3 regions of the Streptomyces sp. NPDC017202 genome follow, and region 3 is predicted to be linked to each of the others. Evidence: riboswitches for the same ligand, from Rfam matches in the RefSeq annotation. Region 3 holds a riboswitch; each other region holds the start of a gene.
The links. A riboswitch is a leader RNA that binds a small molecule or an ion and turns the genes downstream of it on or off. The one in region 3 is predicted to bind cobalamin.
Positions count from the first base shown of each region.

Region 1: it holds a riboswitch for cobalamin, as region 3 does, so the genes downstream of both, ACH4N1_RS26130 (cobalamin biosynthesis protein) here and ACH4N1_RS33595 (energy-coupling factor ABC transporter permease) in region 3, are expected to answer to the same signal.
Region 2: it holds a riboswitch for cobalamin, as region 3 does, so the genes downstream of both, ACH4N1_RS01405 (prenyltransferase/squalene oxidase repeat-containing protein) here and ACH4N1_RS33595 (energy-coupling factor ABC transporter permease) in region 3, are expected to answer to the same signal.

Region 1 is NZ_JBIRNP010000016.1:58,582-60,769, forward strand. It holds gene ACH4N1_RS26120 (anion permease) at 1-543, shown strand, start outside; gene ACH4N1_RS26125 (hypothetical protein) at 578-799, shown strand; cobalamin riboswitch at 944-1,076, shown strand; gene ACH4N1_RS26130 (cobalamin biosynthesis protein) at 1,177-2,145, shown strand; gene ACH4N1_RS26135 (cobyric acid synthase) at 2,142-2,188, shown strand, end outside.
Region 2 is NZ_JBIRNP010000001.1:343,528-345,715, forward strand. It holds gene ACH4N1_RS01395 (glycosyltransferase family 4 protein) at 1-27, opposite strand, end outside; gene ACH4N1_RS01400 (TetR family transcriptional regulator) at 238-879, shown strand; cobalamin riboswitch at 989-1,122, shown strand; gene ACH4N1_RS01405 (prenyltransferase/squalene oxidase repeat-containing protein) at 1,230-2,188, shown strand, end outside.
Region 3 is NZ_JBIRNP010000033.1:24,101-26,288, forward strand. It holds gene cbiQ (cobalt ECF transporter T component CbiQ) at 1-225, opposite strand, end outside; gene ACH4N1_RS33590 (energy-coupling factor ABC transporter substrate-binding protein) at 232-699, opposite strand; gene ACH4N1_RS33595 (energy-coupling factor ABC transporter permease) at 696-1,403, opposite strand; cobalamin riboswitch at 1,433-1,618, opposite strand; gene ACH4N1_RS33600 (PP2C family protein-serine/threonine phosphatase) at 1,835-2,188, opposite strand, start outside.

The DNA of each region.
Region 1 (2,188 bases), on a different contig from region 3:
GGCTGGCGCATCATCCGCACCATGGGCAAGGGCCTGACCGACCTCCAGCCGCAGCAGGGCTTCGCCGCCCAGACCAGCGCGGCCACCGTCATCCTGGCCTCCTCCCACCTCGGCTTCTCGCTCTCCACCACGCACTCGGTGTCCGGCTCGGTGATGGGCGCGGGCCTCGGCCGCAAGGGCGGCGTCGTCCGCTGGTCGACCGCGACCCGGATGTTCGTGGCCTGGGGCCTGACGCTGCCGGCCGCGGCCCTGGTCGGCGCCCTCGCCGAGTACGTGACCGGCCTCGGCGACTGGGGCACGGCGCTCGTCGCGGTGTTCCTCATCGCCTCCAGCGCGGCGATCTGGAAGATCTCGCGGCGCGAGGTCATCGACCACACGAACGTCGTCGACGCGGACGAGGAACCGGCCGGCGTGGTCACCACCGCGATCGCCGCCGTGACCCCGCCCCCGGCGGGCACGGTCGCCGAGGACCTCACGGCCACCATCCCCGCCCCGGCGGCGGAGCCGGCTCCGCCGGCCGCTCCCACCGTCACCACCGTCTGAGTCCCGCCCCCACCGGTACGAAGGAAGAAGCAGCATGAAGATCGACTGGGCGGCTCTCGGCTCCGTCTTCGGCGTCAGTCTCGTCGTCACCGTGGCCCTCGTGGCCCTCTTCACCCTCGGCATCATGGGCCTCTCCCGCCGCGAACGGGCCGCGGCCCAGGGCGGCTCCGCCACCCTGGCCGTCACCGGCGCGTACGCGTGCTTCGCGGCGTGCGCCGGGGCGGTGGCCTACGGGATCTCGCTGATCGTCGCCTGACGGACCGGCACGCACACACGCGCGTGGGGCGCGGGACGGACCACCGTCCCGCGCCCCACGCGTGCGTGACGGCCGTGACCGGCGGTGTGTGGGGTTCTGCACACTGTCCCGCCCCAGGTCAACAGCGAGTTGACGGCCGTTCCGGGCCCGTGGTGGACTGCCGGGGCCATGTACGGCGACAGAAGAGGAAGCCGGTGTGAATCCGGCGCGGTCCCGCCACTGTCACCGGGGTAGACACCCCCGGGAGCCAGGAACTCTCGTCGCCGGTCTCGTCGAACCAGGGCGTGGACACCCTGAGTGAGGACATATCGCCATGCTCGGCTGCCGTTCGAGGTACCGCACCAGGTCGCTGCCCGGCCCGTCGGCCGGCTGAGCCGATGGGTGCCGATCGCCGATACGCGTACGGTGCCGCCGCCGGCCTCCTGGGGGACCTCCTCCTCGGCGATCCGCGCCGGGGGCATCCGGTCGCCGTGTTCGGGCGGGCCGCGGCCGGCGTGGAACGGGTGCTGTGGCGGGACCACCGCGGGTGGGGCGCGCTGCACACCGCCGTGTGCGCCGGCGGCGCCGTGGCCCTCGGAGCCCTCGCCTCCCGTGCCGTACGCCGCTCCCCCGCCGCCTCCGTCGCGTTGACCGGTGCCGCCGTGTGGGCCGTCGTCGGCGGGACCTCACTGGTACGGGAGGCCCGGAGCATCGGGCGGGCCCTGGAAGCGGGGGACGTCGAGGGCGCGCGGGCACGGCTGCCGCACCTGTGCGGACGGGACCCGCAGGCCCTGGACGCCGACGGCATCGCCCGCGCGGTCGTCGAGTCCGTCGCCGAGAACACCTCCGACGCGGTCGTGGGCGCCCTGGTGTGGGGGGCCGTCGGCGGCGTGCCGGGACTGCTCGGGTTCCGGGCCGTCAACACCCTGGACGCCATGGTCGGCCACCGCTCGCCGCGCCACCTCCGCTTCGGGTGGGCGTCGGCCCGGCTGGACGACGTCGCCGGATGGCCGGGGGCGCGGCTGACCGCCGTCCTTGCCGCCGTCGCCGGTGACGACCCGCGCGGGGCGGTGCGGGCCTGGCGGGCCGACGCGCGCAGGCATCCCAGCCCCAACGCCGGTCCCGTGGAGGCGTCGTTCGCCGGTGCCCTCGGGGTGCGGCTGGGCGGGACGCTGTCGTACGCCGGGCGCGTCGAACACCGGCCCGTGCTGAACGGGGAGCGGGGGCGGCCCGTCGTGGCCCACGACATCGAACGTGCCGCGCGGCTCTCCCGCCGCGTCGGCCTGCTCGCGCTCGGCGTCACCGTCGCCGCGCGCGTCGTCTCCGCGGGTGTCCTCGCGGCGAGAGCGAAGGGGCGTACGTCATGAGCGGGGGTCTCCTCGTCGCCGGCACCACCTCGGACGCCGGCAA
Region 2 (2,188 bases), on a different contig from region 3:
CCCCGCCTGACTGGCCTCAGCGGTCACTCCGGGCCCCCTTCTGCCTGCACTGTCCCGCGAGACTACGACGGGACGCTAATCTAGAACAAGTTTCAGACTTGATCGTCCGGGAGGCTCCGAATCTACCGGCAGGTAAGGACGCTGTGAGCAGTGGATCAGGTGATTCACGCCACGGCCCGGCGCCCTGTGTCCGCTGAGCGATCCCACGCCCTCACCGACCGTCACGGAACGGGACCCATGCCTGCGCAAGCCAAGGGGGACAAGGTGGACACCAGCGTCCGGCGCCCCTCCGCCGCCCCCCTCACCGAGCGGCAGGAGGCCCGCCGCCGCCGCATCCTGCACACGAGCGCGCGGCTGGCGAGCCGGGGCGGGTTCGACGCGGTGCAGATGCGGGAGGTCGCCGAGTCCTCGCAGGTGGCCCTGGGCACGCTCTACCGCTACTTCCCGTCCAAGGTGCACCTGCTGGTCGCCACCATGCAGGACCAGTTGGAGCGCCTGCACGGCACGCTGCGGAAGAAGCCCCCGGCGGGCGACACCCCTTCCGCCCGCGTCGCCGAGACCCTGATGCGCGCCTTCCGGGCCCTCCAGCGCGAGCCCCATCTCGCCGACGCGATGGTGCGCGCCCTCACCTTCGCCGACCGCAGCGTCTCGCCCGAGGTCGACCAGGTCTCCCGCCAGACCACCGCGATCATCCTCGACGCGACGGGCCTGGCCGACCCCACCCCGTACCAGCTCTCCGCGGTCCGCGTCATCGAACACACCTGGCACTCGGCCCTCATCGCCTGGCTCTCGGGCCGCGCCTCCATCGCCCAGGTCCGCAGCGACATCGAGACGGCCTGCCGCCTGATCGACGTGCCGGAGCCGGGGGCGCGGGAGTAGCGCTCCCCCGGGGCCCGCCACCGCTCCCCCAGGGCCCGCCACCGCTCGCACCACCGCTCCTTCCGCCGTCCGCCCGTCCTCACGGGCGGCCCTCAGGGCCTTTCCTACGGCCGAGTACAGTGGCCCCGTCGTCATCACACCCGTACGGGGGAAAGCCGGTGCAATTCCGGCGCTGACCCGCAACCGTGAGCCACCGGACACCGTGGCCAGCCGGACTGCCCCGACGGGACGTGACCGGCTCACGTGCGTCGGCGCCGCCGCCGCACGGGCACCGTCGAGGTATGCGGAGCCGAGCCGCCGGGGTGTCCCGCGCTGCCCGGCCCCCTGACAGGGAGAGGCACCCGCCGATCATGAACGTCCGCCGCAGCGCCGCCGTCCTGGCCGCCACCGCAGTGATCGGCGCCGCCACGCCCGCCGTGGCCGCGTCCCCGTCGCCGACCCCGTCCGTGGCGGTCCCGTCCGGTCTGTACGGCACCACCGACCCGACGTACGACGGTGTCTGGCGCCAGTCGCTCGCGCTGCTCGCCCAGGACACGGTCGGGGTGAAGCCGGCGGAGAAGGCCGTGGACTGGCTGACCGGGCAGCAGTGCGCGAACGGCTCCTTCGCCGCGTTCCGCGCCGATCCCGCCCAGGCCTGCGACGCCAAGCTGATGGTCGACACCAACAGCACCGCCGCCGCCGTACAGGCCCTCGCGGCCCTCGGCGGTCACGAGGCCGCGGCGAAGAAGGCCGTCGGCTGGCTGAAGTCCGTGCAGAACGCGGACGGCGGCTGGGGGTACGCCCCCGGCGGCGCCAGCGACACCAACTCGACGGCCGTCGTCGTCGGCGCGCTGGCCGCGGCCGGGGAGAAGCCCGCCGAGGTCGTCAAGGGCGGGAAGTCGCCGTACGACGCCCTGGTCGGGTTCGCGCTGCCCTGTGACGACGGTGGCGCCTTCGCCTACCAGCCCGACAAGCAGGGCGCGTTGGCGGCCAACGCGGACGCGACGGCCGCGGGCGTCCTCGGCGCGCTCGGCGAGGGCCTGGCGGCCGGCGCCGGGAAGAAGGCGGCCGCGACCGCCTGTGCCGCCCCCGCCACCCCGCGGCAGGCCGCCGCCAACGGTGCCGCCTACCTGGCGAAGGCCGTCGCGAAGGACGGGTACCTGACCTCGGTGCTCCCCGGCGCCGAGAACCAGCCGGACTACGGCAACACCGCCGACGCCGTGGTCGCGCTCGCCGCGCAGGGCGGCGCCGGGCAGGCGGGCAAGCCGCTGGCCTGGCTCCAGCGCAACGCCGCCGCCTGGGCGAAGCAGAGCGGCCCCGCCGCCTGGGC
Region 3 (2,188 bases):
AGCGCAGAAGCCCAGCGGGACCCGGTAGGCGCGCCACAGCCGGCGGGGCGGCACCCCCGCCGGACCCAGCAGCAGGGCGAGTGCCGTCAGCAGTACCAGGGCCGCGCCCGGCCAGGGCGGCAGGGAGACCGCGAGCAGGGTGAGGCCGAGCCCCAGCACGGCCTTGTCCACGGGATGGCGGTGGCGCCAGCGACTGCTGTGCGCCGCCGCGTCGATCGGCAGCACGTCCGATCAGACCCGTTCCTGCGGGGACTTGCCGGCGTCGGGCGCGCTCACGTCGTCCCGTGCCTCGGCCCCGTCCCGTGCCTCGGCCCCGTCCCGTGCCTCGGCCCCGTCCCGTGCCTCGGCCCCGTCCCGTGCCTCGGCCCCGTCCTGTTTCTCCTCCAGGCGGGCCAGCGCCCGCAGTTCGCCCTGGCGGCGGCCACGGCGCACCCCGAAGTAGTAGGCGAGGACGCCCGCGCCCAGGGCCGCCTGGAGGGAGAACAGCGCCGACTCGATCTCCCCGGACGGAGGCTCGTACAGGGGCGAGAACCACGGCTCGTAGTCCGGCTCCAGCTCGGTGATCGCCGTCTCCGCCTCGCCGTCGGAGCCGGTGAACGGCTGCTCCTTGTGGTCACCGAGACCCAGGGCCAGCGGCAGCACCGCGAGCGCGAGCACGGCGAGCAGCAGCAGGAGGTTGATCTTCGTGTTCCGCTTCACCGGGTCACCGCCCCGGTCGTGTCCGGCTTCCGGTTCCGGCCCCCGGTCACCAGCACGCCCAGCCGGGTCAGTTCGCCCTTGCTGGACTGCACGAGGAGACGCATCACCAGGACGGTGAGGAGCCCCTCGCTCACGGCCAGCGGGATCTGCGTGACGGCGAAGATGGACCCGAACTTGCCGAGCGCGCCCAGGAACCCGCTGCTCGGGTCGGGGAACGCCAGCGCCAGCTGCACGCTGGTCACGCAGTAGGTGGACAGGTCGGCGACGAACGCGCCGGCGAACACCGTGACCATCAGCGGCAGGCCGTAGTGCCGCAGCAGGCGGTACACGCCGTATCCGGCCCACGGTCCGACGATCGCCATCGAGAACACGTTGGCGCCGAGCGTGGTCAGGCCACCGTGCGCGAGCAGCAGGGCCTGGAAGAGCAGGGTGATCGTGCCCAGCACGGCCATGATCGGCGGCCGGAACAGGACGGCGCCCAGGCCGGTGCCGGTGGGGTGCGAGCAACTCCCGGTCACCGACGGGAGCTTGAGTGCGGACAGGACGAACGTGAAGGCGCCGGAGGCACCGAGCAGCAGTGTGCTCTCGGGATGCTCCCTGACTTCACGGGTGAGCGACCGGGCTCCGTGGACGACGAACGGCGCCGACGCGACGCTCCAGGCGACCGCGTGCGCCGGAGGCAGAAAACCCTCGGCTATGTGCATGGCTCAGCAGACCCTCTCCAGCACCTCGTGGATGGTTGACGCGCCTTGGCCGGTCTCCTGGCTGACGGGTACCACCGCCCGTGCTCCGCCTTCCCGGGTCCGTGAGGACCCAGTGGCTGCCCGCGAGGGCCGGAGCCGGACTTCCCGATCACAGTGGCGAGGGCCGCACCGGCATCACACCGGATTTCCCGTTCACCAAGGCGTGGTGACAGTAGTGCGAGGACAGGGGCGGTGACAAGCGGGAACGGGGGCGCACGGGCGGCGGACGCGGGGTGCCGGCCCGGCGCACACCGGCCCCGCCGGGGCCGCACCGGGGCCGCGCGGACACCGGTCGGCGGCCCTTTCGGCCGGGGTGCACCGGCCGGTCGGCGGCCGTGCCGGTTCCGGCACACCGGTCGGTCGGCGGCCGTGCCGGTCCGGAATCCGGAGGGTCAGCGGCCGTGCCAGTCCAGGCACACCACGAGCGCGTCGTCCTCCGTCACGGACCCGCCGCGGTGCCCCGCCAGTTCGCGCAGCACGGCACGCGGGACCTCGGCCGCCGGCAGCAGCCGGGTGGCGGTGATCGCGCGGGCCAGGGCGGCGTCCCCGTACGTCCCTCCACCGGGCGGGGACACGGCGTGGACGCCGTCGCTGACGAACACCAGCCGGTCCTCGGGCTCCACCTGGAACGGCTGCGCCACGTAGTCGGTCTCCTCGAACATGCCCAGCGGCAACTGGGCGTCCAGGTCGACGGGTTCGACGGTGCCCGCCCGCAGCCGCAGCAGCCGCGGTGAGCCGGCGTCCAC